DNA from 4 places in the Pectobacterium cacticida genome. Region 3 is predicted to be linked to each of the others. Evidence: predicted binding sites of a transcription regulator. Region 3 holds the regulator's gene; each other region holds the start of a gene.
The links. Region 3 encodes CRP, which controls carbon source genes, mostly activating them, when cyclic AMP is high. Its sites were predicted from a motif close to ATGTGANNNNNNTCACAT; they were not measured.
Positions count from the first base shown of each region.

Region 1 (7,674 bases), 580 kb from region 3:
GCTGCCGCATGGGCAAATTTTACGGCGGAAGACAGGGGTTTATTTTCCAGCAATGCGGTAACGAGCGCGCCATTAAACGTGTCTCCGGCGGCGATAGTATCCACGGCTTTTACACGATACCCCGGTATACGCAGCCCTTGACCGTTTTCACTTAACCATACGCCACGACTACCCAATGTGATGAGAACCATTTCAATACCTTTATCGTGAAGAACCTGTGCTGCGCGAGCCGCATCGTCTTCCGTCTCGACGGTAATTCCCGTCAGGAACTGTGCTTCAGTTTCATTGGGCGTGATCATATCGACCAGGGACAAAAGTTCATCAGGCAGCTCGCGAGCGGGGGCAGGGTTAAGAATGACTTTCGTATGATGTTCATGCGCCAATTTAGCGGCGGCTATAACCGTTTCCAAAGGCGACTCAAGTTGCATCAGTAGCGCATCGGCTTCAATAATGTGTTGCTGATGACGACGAAGGTAGTCGGGCGTTACCGCAGCATTCGCACCGGCGTTAATGGCGATCATGTTCTCGGCATCAGCGTTAACAAAAATTAACGCAACGCCGGTCGTTTCCCCTGAAATAGCCTCAACAGCGGAAACATCAATATTATCCTTGGATAACTGTTGGCAAATACGGGAGCCGATATCATCGTCGCCGACACAGGCGATAAAGGCGATGTCTGCACCGCTGCGACCAGCGGCAACGGCTTGATTGGCACCTTTTCCACCAAAAGCGACACTATATTGCTCACCGATCACCGTTTCACCCGGGCGGGGAAATTGCTCAAGGTTGAGAATATGGTCAGCATTAATACTGCCCAGCACCACCAGCTTACCCGTTTTCATTATATCGAATCCCGCTACTACGTTAATAATGCGCCACCACAAACGGGTGGCGCGAGCCCTGCTTTATACACGTCATACTTCAAGTTGCTTGTGCGTTGGTTGCCCTTACTCACCCCAGTCGCTTACTGGTGTAAGCTCCTAGGGATTCACGCGGTTACCGCCTTCATGCAACTCGAATTATTTAGGGTATATTTCTACTTATTTAGCTACCAGTTTCAGGTCAACCGGAATGATGGCCTGCGTTTTTTCGCCTTTCAGCACTTTCGCCGCCGTCTCGATGCCGATCACACCGATCTGATCGGGACGCTGAGCCACCGTCGCCGCCAACTTGCCTGATTCAACAGCCTTCACGCCATCCTGCGTACCGTCAAAGCCAACGACCAGTACATCTGTCTTACCCGCTGTTTGCAGGGCGCGTAGAGCGCCTAATGCCATTTCATCATTCTGAGCAAATACGGCCTGAACATCAGGGTGCGCAGTCAGTAGATTCTGCATCACGTTCAGCCCTTTAGTACGATCAAAATCAGCTGGTTGGCTAGCCAGCATGGCAAATTTGTGTTTCTCAGCCGATTTCATGAAACCCGCACCACGTTCGCGTGCGGCAGAGGTTCCGGCAATCCCTTCCAGTTGAATCACTTTCGCGCCTTCACCCAATTTCTTGGCAATGAAGTCACCAGCCACTTTACCACCGAAAGCGTTATCAGAAGCAACGTGGCTCACCACCTCACCACTGCTGGCAACGCGGTCCAGCGTAATAACAGGGATCTTGGCCTGGTTCGCCATTTTAATCGCATTACCGACCGCATCAGAATCGGTCGGGTTGATCAGCAAAACTTTGGTTCCACGTACCGTCAAATCCTGCACATTGGCGAGTTCTTTCGCAGGATTATTTTGGGAATCCAGCACAATCAGGTCATAACCCAGTTTGTCGGCTTCTTTCTGTGCACCCTCTTTCATGGAAACAAAAAACGGATTATTCAGCGTAGAAACTACCAGAGCAACGGTATCTTTAGCCAAGGCATTAGTACTGATGGTCGCGCTCAGCGCAACGGCGGAAACCAGAGTAGCCAGCTTTTTCATATTCATAGCTTAATTCCTGTGTGAATGAAGGTTATTTACTGCTTTTGTTATCTACCAAAACCGCCAGCAAAATGACGACTGCCTTGACGATCATTTGGTAGTAAGAGGAAACACCTAATAAATTCAGTCCATTGTTGAGGAAGCCAAGGATCAATGCGCCGATCAACGTGCCAACGATACGCCCCTTACCTCCAGCCAGGCTAGTGCCACCCAATACCACCGCTGCGATAGCATCCAGTTCATACCCCGTACCTGCCGTAGGCTGTGCCGAGGACAAACGCGCGACTTCGATAATTCCCGCCAGAGCGGACAGCAGCCCGCACAGGGAATAGACAATAATTTTGATTTTATCAACGCTGATGCCGGATAAGCGGGTGGCGGATTCATTGCCACCCAGCGCATAGATATAACGCCCCAGACGCGTATGATGCAGCATGTACCAGGCCGCTGCGAACACGATAGCCATGATCCAGATTGGCGTCGGAATCCCCAGCGGACGGCCGATGCCGAACCAGCCAAAAGTATCTGCCACATCAGAAAAGCCGGTATTAATCGGGCTACCGTTGGTATAAACCATTGTCACACCGCGCAGCAACAGCATCATGACCAGCGTGGCAATAAATGCCTGCACTTTACCTTTCGAAACAATGACGCCAGTGCCCGCACCAATCAACGCCCCCAGCGCCAACGCGCCAAACACCGCCGCCAGCGCATTGATCTCAAGCCCGACGATAGAGGCCGCTACCGCGCCGGTCAGCGCTAGCAGCGACCCCACAGACAAATCGATGCCCGAGGTCAGAATCACCAACGTCATTCCGACGGCCATAATAGCGTTCACTGACGTCTGCTGAAGAATATTGAACAGGTTATTCAGGGTGAAAAAGTTAGGACTCATGGCGGAAACAACTGCGATCAGGATCAGGAGCGCGATCAGTGATTTTTGCTCCAGTAACCACGCTTTGCTAAACCAGCGTTTTGTCGCGATAGATTGAGAACTCATGTCTGACTTACTCCTGCTTTGCGCCGTATTGCTTACCAACGGCCGCAGCCATCAGTGCTTCCTGGGTTGCTTGCTCAATCGGGAAATCACCGCTCAAGCGCCCTTCATGCATCACGATGATGCGATCGCTCATGCCTAATACTTCGGGCATTTCGGATGACACCAATATGATACTCAGCCCTTCTTCTTTGAATTGATTGATTAACTGATAAATTTCTTTCTTTGCCCCGACATCGACACCCCGCGTCGGTTCATCGAGGATCAGGACATTCGGACGTGTCATCAGCCCACGGGCAATCGCCACTTTCTGCTGATTGCCGCCGGAAAGTAGGCCGATAGGCTGTTCCATTGACGGTGTTTTAACGTTAAACAAACGAATAAAATCGGCGACCGCCACCTGTTCTTCAGTATGTTTAAGGCGGCCTCCCGTAGTGCTGAAATAACGCAGTGCGGTTAATGACATGTTTTCTTTGACCGACATGCCTAGAACCAAACCATCACGCTTACGATCTTCGGAAATGTAAACGATGCCGTTAGCTAAACCCTCCTGGGGATTGCGCGCCACTACGTCGCGACCATCAAGCTCCACGCAGCCTCCCGTGCGTGGTAAAGCACCATAGAGAATTTTCATCAGTTCAGTACGGCCCGCGCCCATCAACCCAGCGACGCCAAGAATCTCACCTTTCCGCACGGTAAAACTGACACTGTCGATTCCCGGCCCTGACAGGTTTTGCACCTTAAGGCGAACCTCTCCCGGCGCTTTACTCGAACGCGGGTATTGATCTTCCAGCTTGCGACCCACCATCATTTCAATCAGCGTATCTTCCTGTAAGTCACTGACCGGGCGCTCACCGATAAACTGACCATCGCGGAAAACGGTAATGTCATCGCAGATTTGAAAGATTTCTTTGAGGCGGTGGGAAATATAGACAATGCCGCATCCTTGAGATTGCAGCTCTTTAATCACGCTGAATAGCGAAGCGGTTTCGGTATCCGTCAGGGCATCAGTGGGTTCATCCATGATGATGACTTTTGACTCAAAGCTCAGCACCTTGGCAATTTCTACCATTTGCTGATCGCCAATCGACAAATCTCCAACCAGACGGCGGCTGTCGTAGTGTAGATTAAGGCGCTTCAGCAGCTTATCAGCTTCCGCATACATCTTATTCCAGTCGAGGCGGCCAAAACGGTTGGTAAACTCACGCCCAAGAAAAATATTTTCGGCAATCGTCAGTTGGGGAATCAGGTTAAGCTCCTGATGGATAATACCGATACCAGCTTCCTGAGATGCTTTCGGCCCGTTGAAATCCACCTCTTGCCCCAGAAAATGGATGCTGCCAGCCTCTTTTCGATAGATCCCGGTCAGGACTTTCATCATGGTGGATTTACCCGCACCATTCTCGCCCACCAGCGCCATCACTTTTCCCGGATAGACGTTGAGCGCCGCACCGGACAGCGCCTTAACGCCGGGAAAAGATTTCGTGATGCCTTGCAGTTGCAGTAAAGGTTGCATGGATGCCTCAGAACGTTACGCCAGCGCAAAGGATGACATTGGCATACGGAGAGCACTCTCCGCTGCGAATGATGGCCCGACTTTTGCCGCTTTGGGTTTTAAATTCTTCATGGCTAACATAGTGCAATGCAATTGAGTTTCCCTGGTGTTGTTCTAGTTGCTTCAATTGCTCAAGTAAGGCGTCATGAATTGCGGGGTTTTTTTCAACCATCTCTTCCGCCAGAATAGCGGCTTCGACCTGCATTTCACTGGTGACAACACTCACTACCTGCAAAAACGTCGGCACATTATGTGTTAATGCCAGATCAATACGCGCCGTCGTTGCAGGAATCGGCAAACCCGCATCGCCAATAGCCAGAGTATCGGTATGTCCGAGTCGAGCAATCACGGAAGAAATATCTGAATTCAATAACGCTGCTTTTTTCATTTTCTTATTACCCTACGAGCGAAACGTTTCGCTCGTGGCATTCTAGAAAAAGAAGGGAGAAAGGCAATGAAGAAACTGAGAAAATGTGATCGTTATCGAAACGTTTCGCTAACAAAAAAATCGTAAAGAGGAGGAGGATTTGACTGTTGCTAGTAAGCGGCCTAATGAGGAAAAGTACACGCAAGTGCTTCTAATCGTGTAGCAACAACGCCTTCAGCCAGAAGAATGATGGGAATATATGATAAATGAACACGGACAAACCGAACTGTTTCTTTTCAACTCTACTACTTATTTCTTTATGACTGTAAAAATCATCCCCCGTTATAGGTCGAGGGATGATAGGAAAAAAATCAAAACGCTTATATACTCAATGCCAATAATTCAGTATCGGCAACACCAACGAGCTCAACGTTAAACCCACATGGGGTGTCCACATGATGTTCATGTCCGCATGAGTTATCATCATGGCCTTCATATTCACCTGAATGATGTCCATGATCTCCATCAGATCCGAATCCCATCCCCATATCGCTTGACGACAGGTTACCAACTAGATCGCCAAAGACGTCTTCATTGAATTTTGCCCAGCAATCAAGTAAAGGTTGCGCAATATTATCAAGAATCACACCATCGATAAGTCCATGTTGAATATCGTCAATAATACTGGGGATATTAGTAATACAATTATCACCAAATATTGGTTTCAAAATATCGATAACTCCCTCAGTTAATGCTTTGATGGGGATTTGAATCAATTCGGCATCATGTTGAAGATGGGCCGTTATATATTGCTGATCTCTTTCGACTATCTCGCCAATACAATCTTTTATTGAACATAACACTCCACTAATATCACCATTTCCAAGGCTATCAATAGCATCTCCAGTTGAACCAACTACAGTACCAATAGCTTGCCCTGATTCAGCTCCCCACATTGCAAAGTGATGAACCACTATTTCAGTACCATGCACAGCATCATCAATGATGGTAGCTGCCCCATCGACTACGCCATTAATGACGGGCATCGGTTCAGTGAGATCAGAAATAAACTCAGTCGTTCCACTAACAACGTCATGGATACCTGTGGCCGTAGAACTGATAACATTAGCTACTGTTGTAACGGTTTTCGATTCAACTTCACCAACAAAATTCAGTGCATTTCCGAAAGAAGAAAAAGCATTGTTTAAGATCCCCATACACACATCTCCAATATGGTATATACCCGTAATACTTCAAACTGCATGTATGTTGGCTGCGTTCACTCCCCCGAATCACTTATTTTAGTAAACTCATCAGGGTGAAATGAGAGATATCCTACCTCTCACCGGAGCCCAGTCGTAGCTGGACGAATTCGTTCACGAAGATTTTTCTCTTTTCTTCCGCCGTCCTGCAACTCGAATTATTTAGGGTATAAGAATAGATAGATAGTTAAAAATTATAGCTAAATATAAAATAGCCATCATGGCCATATAGATGTGGTCATGCGAATAAAATTTAGCCTACGTTTTTAAATATTCCTAATTTTTACGAACCTTAATTATTGTTTTATTTTTGTTAAAAAATGGTTAAGTTTTAACTATAACCACCAAATAAAATACATAGCATATATTTGCATAAAAATAAAAAAACATAATTAACAATAATATACATTATTTGACGACCATGTTGTTTTTCTTATATTTCAATAAAAAACAAACAGAAAGATAATGGTTATTATTGGGTTTGTTAACATCAACGATTTTATTATTCAGATATATCTGATGATTGGTAATAATAGAATGGCATCGATATGATCAAAAATGGCGGGGGAATCCCCCGCCAGTAGAGAGTAAATAATGGTTCAATCGAGTTTACGAATCTGCTTCACATCTAGTTCGACGGAATTGAAATCTTTATCTAGTTCCCCCTGAATTTCCACTTTATCGGTGGGGGAAATCATCAGCCCATTCCAACGCTTGTGATCGATTTCGACTTCCATCGTACCTGTTGCATCGCGGAATAGGTAGTTCTCATCACCGATCCGTTTTTCTATATTACCGCTTAATGTAACCCAACTGTCATCACGCAAATCTTTAGCCTTAGCTACCGTGGTGAGGGCATTCTGGGAATCCACAAATCCTCCTTTATGTGTACCAACGGCTGGCATTTCTGGGTTGACGAAACCACCGCCACTTTGTGCGGCAAATGCGGGGGCAGAAACCAGAGCGGTAATAGCGAGTAATGCAGCTACTTTTTTCATGTTTTACCTTCCTTAATGTTTTGCCTGTCGTTTCACAGTCAACAATTTCGCAGTCAACCTGCGGAAGTAATCGGTCTTCGAGTAGGATTAAAACAAGCCGTTCTTAACAGAATCTTAAGAGATCGATTTTTATCTCTTTATTTTTATAGATTGCGTAAATCCCCTCAATTTTTGCGATTTGCCCTGTACACGTTGTTTATCTATTTCGTATAAAACCCGTAAAGGCACGAATACGGCGGACAGTACATAACTTGCGAGGCGGCCATGAGAGTCTTGTTAATTGAAGACGATCGCCTGATTGGCGACGGCCTGAAAGCGGGGCTGAGTAAACTGGGTTTTAATATTGACTGGTTCACGGAAGGAAAGGCTGGCGCCGCGGCATTGGAAGCGGCGTCTTATGACGCTGTCGTGCTCGATCTCAGCCTGCCGGGTCTGGATGGCATGGATATCCTACGCCAATGGCGTCAGGCTGGGCATGATGAACCGGTGCTAATTTTGACTGCCCGTGATGCTTTGGAACAACGTGTTGAAGGGCTACAGCAAGGTGCTGATGATTATTTGTGTAAGCCTTTT
Region 1 covers NZ_CP133656.1:4,029,811-4,037,484, forward strand. The annotation lists gene rbsK (ribokinase) at 1-842, opposite strand, end outside; gene rbsB (ribose ABC transporter substrate-binding protein RbsB) at 1,041-1,928, opposite strand; gene rbsC (ribose ABC transporter permease) at 1,954-2,922, opposite strand; gene rbsA (ribose ABC transporter ATP-binding protein RbsA) at 2,930-4,435, opposite strand; gene rbsD (D-ribose pyranase) at 4,443-4,862, opposite strand; gene RFN81_RS18330 (hypothetical protein) at 5,222-6,058, opposite strand; gene RFN81_RS18335 (YgiW/YdeI family stress tolerance OB fold protein) at 6,703-7,101, opposite strand; gene qseB (quorum sensing response regulator transcription factor QseB) at 7,366-7,674, shown strand, end outside.
Region 1: the regulator CRP is predicted to act here: its motif matches at 4,946-4,963, upstream of rbsD (D-ribose pyranase).

Region 2 (7,674 bases), 1.1 Mb from region 3:
TTGATCATTTTAGCGATGAAGAGCTGCGATTAGTGGGGGCAATGGCGGCCGCGGCGCTAAGTAATGCTCTGCTAATGGAGCGTCTTGAACGGCAATTGCCTGCGCCGGTGCGTGCCGAAAGCCCGGCGGTGGAAAGCGCGGAGGAAATGGTCGGGCTGTCTGAAGCGATGCAGCGGCTAAAGAAAGAAGTCGATATTGTGGCGGGGTCTGACCTGAATGTGCTGATCATGGGGGAGACGGGCGTCGGCAAAGAGCTGGTGGCGCGAGCGATCCATCGTGGTTCGCATCGGGCTGATCATCCGTTGGTCTATCTTAATTGCGCTGCGCTGCCGGAATCGGTCGCGGAGAGCGAATTATTTGGCCATGTAAAAGGGGCGTTTACCGGAGCGATTCACCACCGTACCGGTAAATTTGAAATGGCGGATAACGGCACGCTATTTCTGGATGAGATTGGTGAACTGTCGCTGACGCTACAGGCGAAGTTACTGCGCGTATTGCAATATGGCGATCTCCAGCGCGTGGGCGATGATAGCACGTTGAAAGTGAACGTACGTGTACTGGCGGCAACCAATCGTGATTTGCGTCAGGCGGTGCTGGATGGTGTTTTTCGCGCCGATTTATTCCATCGTCTGAGCGTTTTTCCCTTATCCGTACCGCCGCTGCGTGAGCGTCGTCAGGATATAGCACTGTTGGCTGGGTTTTTCTGCGAACGTAGCCGTGTTCAACTGGGGTTGGCGCGTTTGGCCTTAACCGTGCAGGCGGGAGCGCTGCTGGAACAGTACGATTGGCCGGGGAATGTGCGCGAGTTAGAGCATGCCATATACCGCGCGACTGTGCTGGCAAGAGCGGGACAGGAATCGGGTGAAGTGCTGTTAGGCCCAGAGCATTTCAATCTTGAGCTTCCCTCCCAGCCCGTTCATGCTTTTGCAGGGGAACCGAGTGCCACTGGCAGCACACCAGATTATTTCATCAGCGGCGGCTTGCGAGAGGCCACGGACGGCTATCAGCGTCGGATCATCCAGCAAACGCTGGCGCGTCATGGGGGCAACTGGTCATCCTGCGCGAGAGAACTGGAAATAGACAGCGGCAACCTACACCGTTTGGCGAAACGTCTGGGCATCAAATAAAAGCGCCCCGAAAATCGGGGCGCTGAGGTTGCTGATAAAGCCCATTTTCATTCGGCAAATAGGTTTGTCAACGGTCTGGACGCCCCGAAAATAGGGGCATCGGCACACGAGATCTCTCCTAACTTCTCTATCGCGTATTTAACTTAACCGCATTTCACGCACTTGGCGCTCTGGATCATCTGGAAGAAATCGTTGCCTTTATCGTCTACCAGAATAAAGGCCGGAAAATCTTCTACCTCAATCCGCCAGATGGCTTCCATCCCTAATTCCGGGTATTCCACACAGGTTAGGCTCTTAATGCTGTTCTGCGCCAGGATTGCCGCTGGCCCGCCGATGCTGCCAAGGTAAAAGCCGCCGTGTTTCTTACAGGCGTCGGTCACCTGCTGGCTGCGGTTACCTTTTGCCAGCATGATCATGCTGCCGCCGTTGGCCTGTAGTAAATCGACGTAGGAATCCATGCGGCCTGCGGTTGTCGGCCCTAGTGAACCGGACGGATAGCCTTCGGGCGTTTTTGCCGGGCCGGCATAATAGATCGGGTGGTCTTTAATGTACTGCGGGAGTTCCTCGCCGTTATCCAGTCGTTCCTTCAGCTTGGCGTGAGCAATGTCACGGCCGACGATGATGGTGCCGGTCAGCGAGAGTCGGGTAGATACCGGGTATTGCGACAGCGTTTTCAAGATCTCGGCCATCGGACGGTTCAGGTCTATTTTTACCGCATCGCCCTCGCCCGCTTCGCGCAGATGTTCAGGAATGTATTTCCCCGGGTTTTGTTCCAACTGTTCCAGCCAAATGCCTTTGCGGTTGATCTTCCCTTTAATATTACGGTCAGCGGAACAAGACACCCCCATACCGACGGGGCAGGATGCGCCATGACGCGGTAGGCGGATGATCCGCACATCGTGGGCAAAGTATTTCCCACCAAACTGCGCGCCCAGACCCAGATCGCGCGCCGCTTCCAGAATCTCCTGCTCCAGGGCGATATCACGGAACGCCTGACCGTGCTCGTTGCCTTCTGTCGGCAATTCATCGTAGTACTTGGTTGACGCCAACTTGACGGTTTTCAGCGTTGTTTCCGCCGACGTGCCGCCAATCACGAATGCGATGTGATACGGCGGGCAGGCGGCGGTGCCTAATGAACGCATTTTCTCAATCAAAAAGCTTTTCAATTTACCTGGCGTCAGTAGCGCTTTGGTTTCCTGATACAGATAGGTTTTATTGGCAGACCCGCCGCCTTTAGTGACAAACAGGAATTTATACTCTTCACCTTCGGTGCTATAGAGGTCAATTTGCGCGGGCAGATTGGTGCCGGTATTGACCTCTTGGTACATATCCAAAGGCGCGTTTTGCGAGTAGCGCAGGTTGTCTTCAATAAAGGTATTGTAGACGCCTCTGGACAGCGCTTCGGCATCGTTAGCGCCAGTCCACACGCGCTGCCCCTTTTTACCGACGATAATAGCGGTACCTGTATCCTGGCAGGTTGGCAGGATACCTTTGGCAGCAATTTCAGAATTACGTAGGAATTGCAGCGCCACGTATTTATCGTTTTCGCTAGCCTCGGGGTCGTGAAGAATATCGGCTACCTGCTGCTGGTGAGCGGGGCGGAGCATGAAAGAAGCATCATGGAAGGCTTGCTGCGCCAGAAGCGTTAATGCTGCTGGCTCGATTTTCAGGATGTCCTGACCTTCGAATTGCGCGATAGAAACAAAATCGCTGCTCAGCAGGCGATACTCGGTGTCATCCTTACTGAGTGGGAAAGGATCTTGGTAATAGAAGGGTTTATTCGACATTTTGTTCTCACTTGCAATCGTATGAATGAGTGAATTTTCACCTTATCGTATGCAACATCTTATTATTAAGGCGCACGATTGCGGCATCTGCGGGGGTGCCGCGAATACTCAAGTAGTAATCCCTTTCATAGTAGGGTTTTTCATTGGGAAGTACTACTTTGGTGCGTCACAATAATGGGTGTTTTTGCAAGGTGACGCGGAGGGAAAGCATCAGGCGTCCTATGCTGGGAAAACCTATTCTCATCCAGAGAAGATGTTTTCCTGCTGTTCAAGAAGGTGGTCAATCATCCACAGTCCGGCTGGGCCGGGCGGATGGGGTTTAGACCAGACAATGTCCACGTCAATCCACTGCGGCCAGCCCGCGACCGGCAATTCCACCAGCTTATTCTGGTCGTATTGCGCCACTAACCAGCGCGGCAGAATGCTCCAGCCATGCCCCTGCTGCGCCATTTCCAGTAGCATAAGGTAGGACGGCGCAGACCAGACTATTCCTTGCGGTTGTGGCTGGTCGCTACGTTTATAGGTATTGAGATAGAGCTGGCGGACTGTCGCCAGTTGGCTGCGGGTCACGCTTTTTTCTTTGGCTAGGGGGTGGAATACCGACACAAAGACGGCCATTTCCGTTTTAATCTGCAAGCGTGCCGCGGCTATATCGGGCGGATAATCTGCCTGCGCGCGCAATATACCGACATGCGCACGATGCGTTTGCAGTAGATCGATGACATCATCGCCTTCCGCTATCAGGCATTCAAATTCAATATCGGGAAAATGGTGAGCGAACCGCTTGAGTACCGGTTCGTAATGCGCAGCTTGCCAGATATCGGATAACACAAACGTCAGACGTGGCTCGATATGGTCGGCCAAACGGATCGCCAACTCATCCAGGGCTTCACTGGCCGACAGGATCGCCTGTACATGAGAAAGTACCTTTTCGCCTGCTAGCGTGAGTACAGGCTGATGACCCGATCGATCAAATAGCACTAACCCCAGATCGGCTTCCAAATTGGCAATAGCGGCACTAATGGTGGATTGGCTTTTATGCAATCGCCGTGCGGCGGCGGAAAACGATCCCGCATCGACGGTCGTCACAAAGGCTAACAGGGATTCGGGTGAATAACGCATCCTACCTCTATCGGTTTTATCGATGGAAACTAACTTTATTCTATCATTTTATACGATGATAATCGGGCCGTAATACAGTGTCATCCATGATAATGGTCAGAACACATCCGCAATAAAGATAGAGTGAATAGGCTATGCAGAACAAAACCAATAAAACCTTACGTGAACGCTGGTACCATGCCATAGGCTTTGAGCTGATTGCATTAGCGATCTGCGCGCCAGTCGGTGCCTGGTTGTTGAATAAACCGCTCTTTGATATGGGTGCATTGGCGGTTATGCTATCCAGCATTGCGATGATATGGAACATGATCTATAACGCGATATTCGATCGCCTATGGCCTGCCGATCGCGTACAACGCCGACTCGCTGTGCGTATCGGCCACGCACTGGGATTTGAAGGCGGTTTCATTCTGATTGGGTTACCGCTGGCGGCGTGGATGCTGAACATCACCTTATGGCAGGCACTCAAAGTGGAGATCGGTTTCTTTCTGTTTTTCCTGCCGTATACCGTGCTGTATAACTGGGCCTATGATGCGCTACGGGAACGTATGATCGCTCGCCGTCGTCACACTCGCCAGATAGCGGGCCATTCCCGTCTACGCTGATTCCGGGTGTTAGCGTAGGCAGGTTTAGTGCCCTAATACGCATGTTGCCGGAATCACCACTATGATATGGCGCAGCATCAGGATGTTATGTTGATGCTGCTTCCTATTTGCCTCGCTGAGATTTCTTTGCCGTGGGGAGCTTCCTAAAGGCGAAAAAGAGTTGCACGGTGTTACACAGTACCAGGAAGGCCGTGACGATAAAAACCCAGCGGAAGCCCATCATCGCGGATACGCCGGAACCGACTAACGGCCCCAGCACGTTGCCCATATACATAAATGATTGGTTATAACCAAAGATGCGTCCCGTCACCTGCTGACTACTGTACTTGACCAACAGCGCCTGTACGGTTGGCATTAATGCACCATCGGCAAAGCCCAATATAAAGCGCAGAAGGCCAAGCTGCGTGGGGGTTTTTACCATCGCCATCACCAGAAACAGTAGTACGCTGATCGCCAGTGCGGCGATCAGGATGCGATGCGCGCCGATCCTGTCGCCTAATCGGCCGAGACGGGGAGCGGATAGCAGGGCGGAAACGCCAGGAATGGAAGCAATAACGCCGCTAATGAAGGCAATATTATCCGAACCAGGTGTGAGATCGCGGATGAATAGCGTGAGGATTGGGCTAATTGAACCGTTCGCCATCTGGATCATCATTGTCGTAATGAATAGGCAGATAATCAGCGTTGGATAGGGTAATGAAGCAAAAACCGCTTTCCCGCTGAGTCGATTTTCTTTGGTAACCCTAACCACACTTTCTTTAATCGCGAAGAGCGTAATAAGAAAGCAGATGAACAACATGCCGCCCGTAATGAAAAAGACGAAGCGTAACCCAATATAATCGGCCATAAAGCCGCCAAATAAGGGGCCGAGGATCACGCCGGCAATCTGCCCGGTCGATAACATACCCAGCGCCCAGCCGCTTTTTTCGCGCGGAACCTGCGAGGCGATCAGCGCCATCGCATTGGGAATATATCCAGAGGTCAACCCCATTAATGCGCGCAGAATAAACAACTGCCATACGTTGGTCGCTAATCCTTGCAACGACATAACGATCGCCATGCCGAGTGCGGCACGCAACAGCATAAGCTTGCGGCCTTTACGATCGGCGAGGCTCCCCCACAGTGGGGCAACGATGGCGGAGATGATAAAGGAGGAACTAAAGATCAAACCGGACCACAGGCTTAGCGACTCGTGCGAATGAACGCCAAGCTGCTCAATGTACAGCGGCAAAAAGGGCAATATCTGGCTCATTGCCAGCCCGGTGAAAAAACATCCCAGCCAGGCGGAGAAAAGGTTAAGTTTCCAGGTTTCCATGGGGGTCGTAAGAGGCCTTCAGCAGCGAATAACCAGTGACGAAATGCGTGGTCGTGTGCGTATAAAGTGCGCTAACCGAAAACGAGTAGCATTCAACTAATAACGAACGGTGACTAAAGTTTCGCCTTTTACCCAGAGCATAGCATAGCTAACGATAGCGTGATCACTGGTGGTAATGATTCGCAACAAAAGAAATTGGCCTAAGGAGCGGCTCTGGTTCAATGCTATTTTTTTGTGATGTGCATCACAAAAAAATAGCATTTACCGTACCGAGGTTGTAATATTTATCGCCGTAAGGCGGATTCCGCCAGGTAAGACAAAATCGTTACTCCATCGCGTTGTTCAATCAATGAGTAAGTAGAATCAAGATGAAAAAAGTGCGTAATATCTTCAAAAAAATGCTGACGGCTTATCTGAATACGTATAAAAACGTACCGCCCGGCGCACAGTTTTAAGTCATGTGCTATGCATGATATCGGTCATCGTATTGGTGGCCGATATCATTTAATGACTGCCTTCTGTTAAGAAAAGCCTGTTTTGATAAGTACGCTTACAGATTTTTCTTATGCCTCTACTCCTTAATTCAACGCGAATCCGGTACAATTCCCCTGACCGTTGGTCGTTCACCGGCTGTTCAAGATTCCCTCTGTGTTGTCCGCATGCTAATCCCGCGTTTGGCCTCATGCGTGATGAAGGTCAGAAGTCGTTTTCCACACAGCTGAAACGATTACTATAAATAAGTGTCATGATAGGTGTAGCGCGTTTTATGCGGTGCACTGTTAATCACTTAAAGACAATCATCATGAAAATTAAGCAAACTTTTACCAGGGCATTACTTCATCCTCGCTATTGGACGACATGGTTCGGACTTGGCGTACTGTTTTTACTCGTTCAACTTCCTTATCCCTTACTGATGAGAATCGGCCGTAGTGCCGGTCGGCTATCTCGTCTCTTTCTTAAACGCCGGGTAGCGATTGCCAGGCGCAATCTGGAATTGTGCTTCCCGACGATCTCAGACAAGGAAATAGAAAAGCTGATCGACGGTAATTTTGCTTCTCTCGGAATGGCATTAGTCGAAACTGGCATGGCCTGGTTCTGGCCCGATCGTCGGGTGCGTCGCTGGTTTGATGTTTCAGGGCTTGAGCATTTACATAGGGCTAGCGCAGAGGGCAGAGGCGTGATGGTAATCGGTATTCACTTTATGTCGCTGGAACTCGGCGGGAGGGCGATGGGATTATGCCAACCGATGATGGCAATGTATCGCCCGCACAATAATAAAGTGATGGAAATGGTGCAAACCTGGGGTCGTTCACGATCGAATAAGGCGATGATTGATCGCAGGGATCTGCGTGGTATGGTGCACGCGTTGAAACGGGGCGAAGCGGTATGGTTTGCTCCCGATCAGGACTATGGCCCTAAAGGTAGTATTTTTGCCCCATTTTTCGCGGTAAAAAATGCAGCGACTACAAATGGGACATATACAATCAGTCGGTTAGCGAAACCCGCGATGATGACCACGGTGCTGATTCGTAAATCGGATGCTTCTGGCTACCAACTGGTCATACAGCCTGAATTACAGGATTATCCGTATCATGATGAACAGGCAGCCGCGTGTTATATGAATAAAGTCATTGAAAAAGAAATCATGCGTGCGCCTGAACAGTATCTTTGGCTGCACCGCCGTTTTAAGACGCGCCCGGTTGGCGAAGTGTCGCTCT
Region 2 covers NZ_CP133656.1:3,466,470-3,474,143, reverse strand. The annotation lists gene norR (nitric oxide reductase transcriptional regulator NorR) at 1-1,127, shown strand, start outside; gene fumA (class I fumarate hydratase FumA) at 1,271-2,914, opposite strand; gene RFN81_RS15850 (LysR family transcriptional regulator) at 3,155-4,036, opposite strand; gene RFN81_RS15845 (multidrug/biocide efflux PACE transporter) at 4,171-4,641, shown strand; gene RFN81_RS15840 (multidrug efflux MFS transporter) at 4,745-5,956, opposite strand; gene azuC (stress response protein AzuC) at 6,325-6,411, shown strand; gene lpxP (kdo(2)-lipid IV(A) palmitoleoyltransferase) at 6,759-7,674, shown strand, end outside.
Region 2: the regulator CRP is predicted to act here: its motif matches at 6,189-6,206, upstream of azuC (stress response protein AzuC).

Region 3 (7,674 bases):
TGATTCATGACTGGGGTGAAGTCGTAACAAGGTAACCGTAGGGGAACCTGCGGTTGGATCACCTCCTTACCAAGAAAGATGTGCGTTGAGTGAAGTGCTCACACAGATTGTCTGATGAAAAAAATGAGCAAGCGCACCTGTTGATGTAATGAGTGTTAACTCATGCTGATGCGAGCGTGCCGGATGTCTGATTCGGTACGGAGTTTTCGTGTCCCCATCGTCTAGAGGCCTAGGACACCGCCCTTTCACGGCGGTAACAGGGGTTCGAATCCCCTTGGGGACGCCAATCCGATAATGAGTGAAAGACATTATCCTGAATATCGTAAAGATGACTTTGATAAGTCGTGTTTACGATATTGCTCTTTAACAATCTGGAACAAGCTGAAAATTGAAACATGACAGCGGAATAATCGTGAATACCTTGGCTATTTATGGGTAAACACGGTGAATTTGTCTGTCAATGAGTCTCTCAAATAATCACAGCGCGATGATGACTTTGGTTTATCAAAGACACCTTCGGGTTGTGAGGTTAAGCGACTAAGCGTACACGGTGGATGCCTAGGCAGTCAGAGGCGATGAAGGGCGTGCTAATCTGCGAAAAGCGTCGGTAAGCTGATATGAAGCGTTATACCCGACGATACCCGAATGGGGAAACCCAGTGTGTTTAGACACACTATCATGACATGAATCCATAGTGTCATGAGGCGAACCGGGGGAACTGAAACATCTCAGTACCCCGAGGAAAAGAAATCAACCGAGATTCCCCCAGTAGCGGCGAGCGAACGGGGAAGAGCCCAGAACCTGAATCAGTGTGTGTATTAGTGGAAGCGTCTGGAAAGTCGCACAGTAAAGGGTGATAGTCCCGTACACAAAAATGCACAGGCTGTGAGTTCGATGAGTAGGGCGGGACACGTGATATCCTGTCTGAAGATGGGGGGACCATCCTCCAAGGCTAAATACTCCTGACTGACCGATAGTGAACCAGTACCGTGAGGGAAAGGCGAAAAGAACCCCGGCGAGGGGAGTGAAATAGAACCTGAAACCGTGTACGTACAAGCAGTGGAAGCCCACTAGTTGGGTGACTGCGTACCTTTTGTATAATGGGTCAGCGACTTATATTCTGTAGCAAGGTTAACCGAATAGGGGAGCCGGAGGGAAACCGAGTCTTAACTGGGCGTTAAGTTGCAGGGTATAGACCCGAAACCCGGTGATCTAGCCATGGGCAGGTTGAAGGTTGGGTAACACTAACTGGAGGACCGAACCGACTAATGTTGAAAAATTAGCGGATGACTTGTGGCTGGGGGTGAAAGGCCAATCAAACCGGGAGATAGCTGGTTCTCCCCGAAAGCTATTTAGGTAGCGCCTCGTGAATTCATCTTGGGGGGTAGAGCACTGTTTCGGCTAGGGGGTCATCCCGACTTACCAACCCGATGCAAACTACGAATACCGAAGAATGTTATCACGGGAGACACACGGCGGGTGCTAACGTTCGTCGTGAAGAGGGAAACAACCCAGACCGCCAGCTAAGGTCCCAAAGTCATGGTTAAGTGGGAAACGATGTGGGAAGGCCTAGACAGCCAGGATGTTGGCTTAGAAGCAGCCATCATTTAAAGAAAGCGTAATAGCTCACTGGTCGAGTCGGCCTGCGCGGAAGATGTAACGGGGCTAAACCATGCACCGAAGCTGCGGCAGCGACACTAAGGTGTTGTTGGGTAGGGGAGCGTTCTGTAAGCCTGCGAAGGTGGCCTGTGAGGGCTGCTGGAGGTATCAGAAGTGCGAATGCTGACATAAGTAACGATAATGCGGGTGAAAAACCCGCACGCCGGAAGACCAAGGGTTCCTGTCCAACGTTAATCGGGGCAGGGTGAGTCGACCCCTAAGGCGAGGCCGAAAGGCGTAGTCGATGGGAAACAGGTTAATATTCCTGTACTGGGTGTGACTGCGAAGGGGGGACGGAGAAAGCTAGGTTATCCGGGCGACGGTTGTCCCGGTTTAAGCGTGAAGGTGGATGACTTAGGAAAATCCGGGTCATTGTTAACACTGAGGCGTGATGACGAGTCACTACGGTGATGAAGTAACCGATGCTACGCTTCCAGGAAAAGCCTCTAAGCACCAGGTCACATCGAATCGTACCCCAAACCGACACAGGTGGTCAGGTAGAGAATACTCAGGCGCTTGAGAGAACTCGGGTGAAGGAACTAGGCAAAATGGTGCCGTAACTTCGGGAGAAGGCACGCTGGAGTTGGTGAAGTCCCTGGCGGATGGAGCTAAGACCAGTCGAAGATACCAGCTGGCTGCAACTGTTTATTAAAAACACAGCACTGTGCAAACACGAAAGTGGACGTATACGGTGTGACGCCTGCCCGGTGCCGGAAGGTTAATTGATGGGGTAAGCTGTAAGGCGAAGCTCTTGATCGAAGCCCCGGTAAACGGCGGCCGTAACTATAACGGTCCTAAGGTAGCGAAATTCCTTGTCGGGTAAGTTCCGACCTGCACGAATGGCGTAATGATGGCCAGGCTGTCTCCACCCGAGACTCAGTGAAATTGAACTCGCTGTGAAGATGCAGTGTACCCGCGGCAAGACGGAAAGACCCCGTGAACCTTTACTATAGCTTGACACTGAACCTTGAGCCTTGATGTGTAGGATAGGTGGGAGGCTTTGAAGCGTGGACGCCAGTCTGCGTGGAGCCAACCTTGAAATACCACCCTTTAATGTTTGATGTTCTAACGTGGGCCCCTGAGCGGGGTTGCGGACAGTGTCTGGTGGGTAGTTTGACTGGGGCGGTCTCCTCCCAAAGCGTAACGGAGGAGCACGAAGGTTAGCTAATCCTGGTCGGACATCAGGAGGTTAGTGCAAAGGCATAAGCTAGCTTGACTGCGAGAGTGACAGCTCGAGCAGGTGCGAAAGCAGGTCTTAGTGATCCGGTGGTTCTGAATGGAAGGGCCATCGCTCAACGGATAAAAGGTACTCCGGGGATAACAGGCTGATACCGCCCAAGAGTTCATATCGACGGCGGTGTTTGGCACCTCGATGTCGGCTCATCACATCCTGGGGCTGAAGTAGGTCCCAAGGGTATGGCTGTTCGCCATTTAAAGTGGTACGCGAGCTGGGTTTAGAACGTCGTGAGACAGTTCGGTCCCTATCTGCCGTGGGCGTAGGAAGATTGAGAGGGGTTGCTCCTAGTACGAGAGGACCGGAGTGAACGCACCGCTGGTGTACGGGTTGTGATGCCAATTGCATTGCCCGGTAGCTACGTGCGGAAGAGATAACCGCTGAAAGCATCTAAGCGGGAAACTTGCCTCGAGATGAGTCTTCCCTGGGCACAAGATGCCCCTGAAGGGCCGTTGAAGACGACGACGTAGATAGGCTGGGTGTGTAAGCGTAGCGATACGTTGAGCTGACCAGTACTAATGACCCGAGAGGCTTAACCTTACAACACCGAAGGTGTTTTGAGAGATGAAAGACGCATAGAGAACGATATTCAGCTTGTTTTAGGATTGGTTCTGATGGTTACGGAGATGACAAAGAAGGGAGTCATGTTAAGTAACGGTCGGAATGAAACAGATTTGCCTGGCGGCGATAGCGCGGTGGTCCCACCTGACCCCATGCCGAACTCAGAAGTGAAACGCCGTAGCGCCGATGGTAGTGTGGGGTCTCCCCATGTGAGAGTAGGGAACTGCCAGGCATCAAACAAGTGGAAAGCCCCTGTCGCAAGACAGGGGCTTTTTGCTGTGCTGCGCCCAGCATGAGCACATTCCTGCGGGGGAAAGTCCTGCCATAAGTTGATCACAACACAACGAATGAAGCGAAGTGCACTTGCGTGAGGGGGAGCGCAAACGCCAAGAGTCTGGCGGCGAGCTGGATACATCGGCTCAGGGCAATCCAGCTCAAGCAATGGAAGAGTGGTAAGACGGTGAACTGGGCGTTATGTGCAATGGGAGTCAGTGCGACGGTGGCTCAACAGCCGCTGCGGGAGGAGATACAGTGCCAAACTATTCAATAGGGTATTTTAACCCAGCAATGGCTCGACAGTCTGGGAGTGCCTCATCTCTTGGCCTCAACTTCCCAAACCGCCCGGTGCGGACCCGCATGCCGGGTGACGCGGAGGGGCACAGTTCATAAGAACTGCGCCCTATGCCGATTTACAAGGCGTTAGCGAGTGCCATAAACGACAATCGTTTTACCATGAGCAGAAATCAGATTCTGATCTTCTAACATTTTTAGAATACGCCCCACGGTTTCACGTGAACAGCCAACGATTTGTCCAATTTCCTGGCGAGTAATTTTTATTTGCATGCCATCTGGGTGTGTCATGGCATCAGGCTGTTTGGCCAGGTTAAGTAGAGTCTGTGCGATACGGCCAGTGACATCAAGGAAGGCAAGATTGCCCACTTTTTCTGAAGTTACCTGGAGGCGACTTGCCATTTGAGCAGATAGACGCATGAGAATATCTGGATTGACTTGAATAAGTTGGCGGAATTTTTTATAAGAAATTTCTGCAACTTCACAAGCTGTTTTCGCTCGGACCCAGGCGCTGCGTTCCTGACCTTCTTCGAATAGGCCAAGCTCACCAATAAAATCGCCTTGATTGAGGTAGGAAAGGATCATTTCCTTGCCTTCTTCATCCTTGATTAGCACTGCGACAGAGCCTTTAACGATATAGTAAAGCGTTTCTGCTTTTTCACCTTGGTGAATCAGCGTGCTCTTCGATGGATACTTATGGATGTGACAATGGGAAAGGAACCATTCGAGAGTTGGGTCTGTTTGCGGTTTGCCGAGAACCATTCGCTATCATCCTCTGTTGTAATTTACTACGCAAATTACAGGGGTCAGAGTTCCCTGTACGGCGCGTTTAACTGCTAAAAATAAAATTTAGTCTAGGCAGAATGATGTCAGGGAATATACTGGAACCATTGTACCCCCTGATTTCCGGTTGCTGTCTTGCCGCACCGTAAACATAACTGAGGTATGTTTGGTTACGCCATCATCTTCTTCGTTTCAGGGGGCGTCCAGAAACAGTCTATTCTATTTTTGTTTTAACACAGCTTTGAGGATGTGTCTTGTGTTGTCTCGCGTCAGTATGACAACGCGCCGAATTTTGCTGACTTTTGTACAGTTAAGATATAAGTTTTCAAAAAAATTTTAGCGGGGAAGCATCATGCAAGCTCGGGTGAAATGGGTTGAGGGTTTAACGTTTCTGGGGGAGTCCGCGTCAGGGCATCAGATATTGATGGATGGTAATTCCGGTGATAAAGCGCCCAGCCCGATGGAAATGGTGTTGATGTCGGTTGGAGGGTGTAGCGCGATCGATGTAGTGTCGATTCTGCAAAAAGGGCGTAATGATATGACCGACTGTGAGGTGAGATTAACGTCAGAGCGACGGTCTGAAACGCCGCGTTTATTTACTCATATCAATCTGCATTTTATCGTTACGGGCAAAAATCTGACCGATAATGCTGTTGAACGCGCTGCTGCACTATCAGCGGAAAAATACTGCTCAGTAGCGCTAATGTTGAGTAATATTGTTAAGGTAACACACAGCTACGAAATTAGAACGTTGTCATAACGTTTCTCTGAGCGCGATATCGCCGAACCTGTCGCGCTTATTTAATCGCTTTCCCTTCAACCAATCGCTGTACCAGTGGTGCCATGATTAATTCCATCGCCAACCCCATTTTCCCGCCAGGAACGACCAGCGTGTTAATGTGGGAAATAAAGGATCCCTGTAACATGGCGAGTAAATAGGGATAATCAATAGCATCCAACCCCTGAAAGTGAATGACGACGAAACTTTCATCCAGTGACGGAATTGACTTAGCCGCGAACGGGTTAGAGGTATCCACCGTAGGTACGCGCTGGAAGTTAATGTGTGTACGAGAGAACTGTGGCGTGATGTAGGTGATGTAGTCTTCCATTGAACGGACGACGGAGTCCATTACGGCCTCACGCGAGTGACCTCGTTCATTGATGTCTCGCATCAGTTTTTGTATCCACTCTAAGTTAACGATCGGCACCACGCCGACGAGTAAATCCACATGCTGTGCCACGTCGTTTTGCTCAGTGACTACGCCGCCGTGCAGCCCTTCATAAAACAGAATATCGGTGGGTTCCGGCATCGGCTCCCACGGAGTAAACGTTCCGGGAACTTGATTGTAAGGAATCGCCTCGTCGTAAGTATGAAGATATTTACGCGTCTGGCCGCGTCCATGCAGACTGTATTCAATAAATGATTGTTCCAACAGACTGAAATCATTCGCTTCCGGGCCAAAGTAACTAATATGGCGCCCTAAATCACGCGCTTTGCGGATAGCCATATCCATTTCCGGACGGGTATAGCGGTGGAAGCTATCGCCTTCCAATCGGGCCGCACTTAGATGGAGTTGCTGAAAAATCTTATGGAAGGCCCGACTGGTTGTAGTTGTACCCGCTCCGCTGGAGCCAGTTACCGCAATAATCGGATGCTGATATGACATAAGGCGCGTGACTCCGTGATGGTTAACCTACAAAGTAGAGTGAGAGTGCTTACGCATATCCTCAATAATCGCGCAAGTTTTAAACATGCTTAGTCTGCCCTGTGATACCGTTCGCTACGTTAATAAGGGGTATCTTCTCCGGCATTGAACTGAGCACGCGGCATAATATTGAGGCTCTCATGTAGCTCAGACCATACTAACACGATGTCACCGGACTTCAGTTGCCGGCGAACATCTTCCACTTTCTGTGCTAGCGACCATTCTTGTTCGCCATAATCCGTACCTTCGCGCAGAACGAAAGCTTCAATGATGTTATCCAGCGTATCTGGATCGAGCTGTTGCCAGGGAATAATCACGTTATAATTCCTGAGTAAAATGGTTCATAAAGAGGCATCAGCGGCGTGGTTCAAAAATGTGTTAAGCCAAAGAGGAATACGCTGTTCCAGCCACATTTCCGGTTTCAACCAGGTGCCACTGACGAAGCCAACATGTCCGCCGTGTTCTGTTAACTGATATTCAATATTAGAAGGTAATTGTGATAGATCGGGAATAACGTCTGGCGTCATGAAAGGATCGTCCCTCGCGTGGATGATGAGTAGCGGTTTACGAATCTGGGACAGCAACGGCAAGGCGCTACAGCGTTGATAATAGTCTATAGCATCGCTGAAGCCGTGGATACGAGAGGTAATGACGTCATCAAACTCCTGTAATCGGCGAATGCGCTTCAACTGCGAAAAGTGAATCGGTAGTGTATCCGGATAGGCGTCTAGCTTACGGCCGACGCTTTGTTTCAGCAGATGCAGCAGGTAATACTGATAAAGTCGGGAGAAGCCTTGTTCCATCCGACGGCTACAAGGCTCAAGCATCAACGGTGCGCTGACAATCGTGGCCGCGGACAGGTAACAAGAGCTGCCCTGCTGGGCGAGGAGGCAGGCTAGCATATTGCCGCCAAGAGAAACGCCGATGGCGGCAGTGGGGGCATCGCCCAACGTTTCCTGCATCCAGCGCAGAAAATAACTGGCATCGCTGGTTTCGCCGGAGTGATACAGTCGCTTCATACGGTTGGGTTTGCCGCCGCATCCGCGAAAATGCATGACAACGCTCAACCAATCGTACTGCTTACAGGCTTGTAACAGGCCATGAGCGTAGGGGCTGTAAAAATTGCCCTCAAGCCCGTGAAATAACACCACGCGTGGTTTG
Region 3 covers NZ_CP133656.1:492,513-500,186, forward strand. The annotation lists rRNA gene RFN81_RS02320 (16S ribosomal RNA) at 1-69, shown strand, start outside; tRNA gene RFN81_RS02325 (tRNA-Glu) at 211-286, shown strand; rRNA gene RFN81_RS02330 (23S ribosomal RNA) at 528-3,433, shown strand; rRNA gene rrf (5S ribosomal RNA) at 3,571-3,686, shown strand; gene crp (cAMP-activated global transcriptional regulator CRP) at 4,154-4,786, opposite strand; gene RFN81_RS02345 (OsmC family protein) at 5,160-5,567, shown strand; gene RFN81_RS02350 (phosphoribulokinase) at 5,605-6,474, opposite strand; gene RFN81_RS02355 (YheU family protein) at 6,594-6,830, opposite strand; gene RFN81_RS02360 (hydrolase) at 6,855-7,674, opposite strand, start outside.

Region 4 (7,674 bases), 1.1 Mb from region 3:
CGATTGGAATGGAAGACGTTGATGCAAGGTAATAACGATCGGCTACGACGTCTATGTGAAACGCGCACTCACAAAGGAGTGCGCGCTAACCGGATTAGAAAGAAACCGTTACAGAACCAAAGAAGGTTCGTCCTGGTACGAAATAGTTGTTACCGGTTGTGGAGCTGTACCCTCCGGAAGAGGTAGTCTTAGTCGGATTTTTATCGAATAAATTGTCGATACCTGCATTGAGTCTTACATTCTTGGTTGCTTTATATTGACCATTTAGCCCCCAAATCATATAAGGATTGCAGATCCTTGCCGTTCCTGTATTTCTCCCAACGACATCACAGCCCCCCAGCATTCTTCCATAATACTGAGCATTCAGCGAGGCAGTGGCCTTTTCATTGATGTCCCAATCAAGCGACGAGTAACTCGTGAATTTGGAGCTGGTCGTCAGGTTATTCCCCGAAGAGTCTTCCGCTTTCGTCATGCGCGTAAAGTTATTACGTAATGTCAGCTTATTCAGCCAAGGCCCTTGTCTTTCTTGAATAAGGGGAATATTCAGCGTCGCCTCGATCCCTTGCGTACGCGCGGTATCCAAATTAGTTCTTTGCAGCCAGAAGATATCATCAGGGTCATTACCCGTCTGACCATACAGATACCCCAAAGCGGATGTGGCGATCTTGTCTTTGAAACGGCTGTCAAAGAACGTCAGACCGACCTGCCAGCCGCTATTATCATATAACCCGCCGATTTCCCAATTCTGAGATTTCTCCGGTTTAAGATTGGCGTTGCCTCGGGTGAAACAGTCAACAATGTTTTCTCGCTCAGGAGTAGACTTCCCGAGGTAACCGTCAAACGGCTGGCAGGATGTGCCTCTGGATGTCTCGACAAATGATAAGCTAGCTTGCCGAATGGTAGGGACTTTGAAGCCTTCGGAATAGCCGCCTTTGAAAGTCCAGCTGTCCGTAGGTTGATACACCAGATAAGCGCGCGGCGTCGTCGCTTCACCATAGTCCGTATCGTCATAACGCAGGCCTAGCGTCAAGGTGAGATCATCAAGCAGGCTAATCTGGTCCTCCAAGAACAGTCCTTGGCTTTTAACCTTTCCATAGGTCTGCCCGAGCGTACCCGATCTAGGTTCTGCCCCCATGGACGATGGGTTATCCAGTTCTTCCTTTTTCCACTGTGCCCCCAGCGTCAGACTATGAGGAAGTAAAAGATCGAAGGGAATATTGATGTCCCCCTCAACAACGGTGTCCTTGCTCCATAGCATCCCACTACGCTCGCCCGAAATAGCGTTATTGGATATAACAGGAATACCTTCTGAGAAGTTCTCATATTTATTTTGATAGGCGGCGAATTTTACGGTGCCGAAATTGAGAAGCCCCTGATAGTCGAAGGAGTAATTTTTACGTTCCAGCTCACTAATACCACGTAGAGGAACGCTATATTTACGACCATTCTCAGAGACTGTCCCCTCAAGCCCTTCCTCTTTACCGCGCATGAACCCGATTGTCATCCGATGGTTATCGTTCATTTGCCAGGCTAAATCCGCACCAAAATTAGTACGTTTTTTACCTTCCCGCCCTCTTCCCCAACGGAGCCCATTGATCGCATTGCCTTTGTTATCAAAATCGGCAGCGTTACTTTCATCTGCGGCTCTTTTGCTCCAGGAGCCGTTCATCTTGACCGAGAATCCATTACCTAAAGGCCCTCCCAACACCGCGGTATAAGTGTTGGTTTCACCATGCTTAGATTCCTGTGGTATTTCCGTTCCCATCGTTAAAGAGCCATTCCATTCTTTAACGTTTTTTTTCGTTATGATGTTAACCACGCCGCCCATCGCATCAGACCCATACAGTGAGGACATTGGGCCACGGACAATTTCGATACGTTCGATGGATTCAATAGGAATCCAGTTAATGTCATCAAAATAGTTTTGCTGCGTGGTTTTAATACCGTTGCTGGAACCGACACGCTTTCCATCAACAAGAAGCAACGTATAGGCCGCAGGCATACCACGAATCTGAATTCCCGATCCGACGTCATTACCGATTGCTTTCGATACCCCCGCCGCTTGCGACAGAATATCAGCCAGATCGGTGGCTGACTTGGCGACATTCGACTGTAATTCTTCCGCTGTGATGACAGAAACACTTGCCGGCGCATTTTTTATGGTCTGTTCAATACCTGATGCGGTGACCACCATTGTATCTTCATAGGCGTCATCTTGAGCGGCAAAACTCACTGCAGGCGCTAACAAAAGAGGTAAATAAGCCACCTTGCCCGCTACGATGGAACATTTTTTGAGATTCACTTTACATCCTTGAAACGTAAAAATAAGAATGATAATAGCAACCATTACCATTTTCAATATTTAGTATCTAAATGTTTCGAAGCGGTAAAATATATGGCTATTTAGTCAATTTCATAAATTGCGCAGGCGAAGGCGTGTGCTTTTAGCAACAAGGAGATGAGGTGACAGCGTATGCCCAGAACAGGCACCACCCCTTAAAGCACGTCATGTAAACGAAAACGGGCCACTTGAGTCGCCCATTTTCTCACTAACGCGAAGGTATCAGCGCACTACAGCGCCAGAAAGAATCCGGCAATGCAGGCGCTCATCAGATTAGAAAGCGTACCCGCCGCCACCGCCTTTAACCCCAGACGGGCGATATCCTGGCGTCGGCTCGGTGCCATACTACCCAAGCCGCCAATGAGGATGGCAATAGACGAAAGGTTGGCAAAACCGCATAGCGCAAACGAAATCACCGCTTTAGTGTGATCCGACAGCACCTGCAACCCCGCAGCGGAAACCAGATCGTCCGCTTTTAGGTATTGGCTAAAATTCATATAAGCCACGAATTCATTGACGATCAGTTTTTGCCCAATAAAAGATCCTGCTACGGCTGCTTCATTCCACGGTACACCAATTAAAAACGCGACAGGTGCGAATATCCACCCCAGGATGAGTTCCATTGACAGGTTCGGATAGTCAAACCACCCGCCGATACCGCCCAAAATGCCATTAAGCAAAGCAATCAAGGCGACAAACGCCAGTAGCATCGCCCCCACATTCAATGCTAATTGCATACCGGATGCTGCGCCGCTCGCCGCCGCATCAATAACATTAGCCGGACGATCATCTTCACCAACAAAGCCGACCACCTCATCATGGTCGCGCGTTATTTCTGTTTCCGGCATCATCAGTTTGGCGAATAGCAATCCGCCTGGCGCCGCCATAAAGGAAGCGGCTATCAGATAATCCAACGGCACGCCCATTTGTGCATAGCCCGCCATCACCGATCCCGCAATGGAGGCCAATCCGCCACACATCACGGCAAACAGTTCTGAACGTGTCATGTTGGCGATATACGGACGCACCACCAGCGGCGCTTCTGTTTGCCCTACAAAGATATTCGCGGTAGCAGAAAGTGATTCGGTACGAGACGTCCCCAACAGCTTTTGCAATCCGCCGCCTAATAACCGGATGACCCACTGCATCACGCCGATGTAATACAGCACAGCGATAAGTGAAGAGAAAAAGACGATGATAGGTAAGACGCGGAATGCGAAAACGAACCCACCGCCGCCGAACACGTCAAACATTTTGTCAGAAACCAGACCGCCAAATATGAAAGAGACCCCCTGATTTCCGTAGGCGATAACATTTGCGACACCGCTCGTCATACTTTCCAGAATATTACGCCCAACGGGCACGTATAGCACCAACGCACCAATACTAATCTGAATTATTAAAGCCCCTACTACGGTGCGTAATCTGATCGCTTTACGATTACTGGACAGCGTAACCGCGCATAAGATCAGAACAAGCATGCCGATAAGACTCATCACGAGTTGCATGTACAGTTCCCTATAATGCGTAAGAAGAAAACATAATAAAAGATTGTTCTGCCTGGGTAATTATTACGCGCTGGCGAACGAATCCTATACGCTAATAAATTCAAGTTTCAGGCAGACGACGGGGAGATAACTCAACACGCTTGTATCAACAGATGATTGAGGATATCTGACATAGCCAGTAAACATGCAACTTGAAGTATGCCGAGTATAAAGATAGGTCGATCAAGGTCGCTAATTTATGTCACAAATATTGGCAACGTCGAATGCACAAACACACAAAAAAGTGATCTAGATCACAATTACAGGCACAATATGGCAAATCGGAGTGGCAGATATGGCTACCAATGCAGGCAACAATAGTAGGAAGACGGCATAAACATATTTTTATTGGCGGGTGTGATCCGCGCGTTACGTCGGCGTAAGCCGTCCAAATAGGCGATACGAATTCTGCCAAAGTGCTTTTGCAATCTCCGCTGGTGATTCTGGGCGCAACTCACATAGCGCGTGAAACACACACGCAATACGCTCAGGCCGATTGGGCTGACCTTGATAGCCATACATCGGCATGTCAGGGGCATCAGTTTCCAAAAGCAGGCGATCTAACGGCAATTGTGCGATGGCCCGACGCGTTTTGTTCGCCCTGGCATAAGTTATTGTCCCGCCGACGCCAATGTAATAGCCCAATCGAATAAAGGCCTGCGCCTGTGCCAGACTACCGGCAAACCCATGAATGACACCAGTGCGAGGCATATTCATGCGACGAAGCAATTGTGCAAGTTTATCGTGGCTGCGCCGCGAGTGCAGGATTACCGGGAGATCGTGCTCTTTTGCCAGCCGAAGTTGTGCCGTGAGGAAAGTAAGCTGCCGTTCTAACTGTGGTTCAGCCATATAACCATCCAACCCTATCTCTCCAACTGCCACCAGCTTCGCCGGTAAACGACGCAATGCCTCTTCCAGACGGGACAGATCGCTTTCATGATGTTCAGCAATATAAAGCGGATGAAGGCCAAGCGCAGCATACAGCGAAGGGGTAGTGCGAGCGAGCGTCAATACGCGCGCAAAATACGATGATGCCACGGCTGGAATAATGATGCTTTCAACACCGGCCGCCTGTGCTAACCTCAAACTTTCGGGTAATTCATCGTAAAACAAGGGAAAATCGAAATGACAGTGGGTATCGATAAAACGGTAATGTGCAGACAGCATGTCGCGCGTCTCCGATAAGATTGACCCCGTCAGAATAAGGCAATCTAATCGCCAAACAAACGACATCCCGCCAAATTACGCTGGCAGAACCGAGCTTGCCGTTAATGGAGAGCCTCAGTGTAACGTGGTTTTCTCCGAGGATACTTCTTCATGCGCTTTACCATAGCCCTCTTGTAAAACGCCAGACAAGTAATTGTTACTCCCTTCCAACCAGGCGCAATCGCTGTCAAACCAATCGGCCCACAGCGCCAGGAAATTCCCTTTCCACTGTTTCCATTTGCCAACGACGATATCGCTATTCATCATTAACCTCCTGATAAACTGTCGAAATGCAGTAAATACGCGGACAGTGTGTCAAGAGAATGTGACAGCCGCATGGCGCGGCTGTGTGCTCTACATGACATCTTTTACTTTATATCATGTCCCACTATCATGCACGGCGTTAAGGTCTTTTTTTACCCGCAAACCAGCTAATCAGAAACAGAATAATTCCGACGACAAAAACGATTTTCGCTGCGCCTGCGGCTGTACCCGCTAGGCCACCAAAGCCCAGTGCTGCGGCAATAAGCGCAATAACTAAGAATATAATTCCCCAACGGAACATACGTCCTCCTTTCCTGATAAGCGTGAAAATCGTGGCGGCCGCTCTGATGATCTATCACAGAGGGTATGAGATTGGGTTATCCACCGTTCGGATAACCCGATAAGAAATATGTGGGTTATTTAATTGTCAGATTATTTTTGACGCTTTTCACGCCATCGACGGCTTTCGCGATGCTTTCGGCGCGGTCAGACTGGGACTTGTTATCAACCTCGCCACTTAGTAGCACAACCCCATCTTGCGTTTCAACGCTCACTTTGCGCGAGGGAACGATATCATCCGCCAGCAGTTTGGCCTTAATCGTACTGGTAATCACAGCATCATCGGCATAGGCACCTATGGATTGCGACGGCGTATCTTTCACCTGTAATTTATCGCTAACGGAGCGCACGCCTTCAACCCGAGTGGCGATGTCCACCGCGTGTGCGCTAAGCGCTTGACTACCGACGAAACCGCTCAACGTAACAATACCGTTTGAGGTTTCAACAGAAATATCACTGCTGGTGACCGATTTATCGGCCAGCAAAGCGCTTTTCACTCTGGCCGTGATGGCGCTGTCACTCATGTAGCTGGACGCTTTATTGGCTGAATGATCAATTTTTTCACCCGTAGTCGTCGCGATACGTTCAACCTTCTGCCCTAACGTTTCTTCAGCCAAAGCGCCGCCAGCCAGCATGGTGCCTAGAGCGACGGCGATCAGCGATTGTGTCAATGTGCTCTTTTTCATCGATCCCTTCCTTCTAATGCTCTTCTATAAACCCGACGATTAACCGAATGATGGTCACTTAAGAGTGGCGTTGAGGGAAACACGGTGATGAACCTCCCATAGGGATACCTCACGCCGTGGTAGCCCGGTATCTCGATCCATAAACGCTCAGCAGTGATTAACGTAAAAATCAGAATATTAAATTAATAAATTCACACAAATTAAAACAATGATTCGATTTAAACACCGCTAGCAGTTGAACAAGCTAAAATAGTTAACGTACCGTCAACTATAGCGTACGGAATGGACGATCGGCGGGAAACATAGAGGGCAGCACAGTAATTCGGATTTGTCTGTTACACCGTATTGACTGCTCCCCGCCCTGAAGGACGGGGTTTCCTGGAGGCATTCTGATCACTTCACCGCCGCTGCCACGCCGTTTCACGTGGATGTGCGGCGTCATCAATATCAGTATCAGTGCTCGCGCGTTTGGTGGAATGTCACGTCGGGATAGCGTTCCCGCGTCAGGTTTAGGTTTACCATCGTTGGAGCCACATAAGCCAGATTGTCCCCGCCATCCAACGCCAGATGTTGTTCGTTCTTACGCTTAAACTCCTCGAACTTCTTCACATCGCTGCATTCAACCCAGCGCGCAGTAGACACATTTACCGATTCGTAAATCGCCTCCACGTTGTATTCCGTTTTCAGACGGGCGACCACAACATCAAACTGCAAAATCCCGACAGCCCCCACGATCAGATCGTTGTTTGTTAGTGGTCGGAAGACCTGCACGGCACCTTCTTCGGATAACTGTACCAACCCTTTCAGCAATTGCTTCTGCTTGAGCGGATCGCGCAAGCGGATACGACGGAACAGCTCCGGCGCAAAGTTAGGGATGCCAGTGAATTTCATGTCTTCACCCTGCGTAAAGGTATCGCCGATCTGGATAGTACCGTGATTGTGTAACCCAATGATATCGCCAGCATAAGCTTCTTCAATATGGGAACGATCGCCTGCCATAAAAGTCAGCGCATCTGAAATCACCACATCCTTGCCGGTTCGAACCTGGCGCAGCTTCATGCCTTTTTCATATTTTCCTGACACAATGCGCATAAATGCCACACGGTCACGGTGTTTCGGATCCATGTTCGCCTGAATTTTAAACACAAAGCCGGTAAATTTTTCTTCCGTTGCCGCAACGTCACGGGTGTCTGTTTTACGCGGCATTGGCGCTGGCGCCCAAGCCACTAAGCCATCCAGCATGTGATCAACGCCAAAATTGCCCAGCGCTGTACCAAAGAAGACGGGAGTC
Region 4 covers NZ_CP133656.1:3,556,798-3,564,471, forward strand. The annotation lists gene RFN81_RS16195 (TonB-dependent receptor domain-containing protein) at 95-2,347, opposite strand; gene RFN81_RS16200 (NupC/NupG family nucleoside CNT transporter) at 2,572-3,849, opposite strand; gene RFN81_RS16205 (TatD family hydrolase) at 4,258-5,055, opposite strand; gene RFN81_RS16210 (CsbD family protein) at 5,170-5,358, opposite strand; gene RFN81_RS16215 (DUF1328 domain-containing protein) at 5,498-5,659, opposite strand; gene osmY (molecular chaperone OsmY) at 5,775-6,383, opposite strand; gene prfC (peptide chain release factor 3) at 6,837-7,674, opposite strand, start outside.
Region 4: the regulator CRP is predicted to act here: its motif matches at 4,131-4,148, upstream of RFN81_RS16200 (NupC/NupG family nucleoside CNT transporter).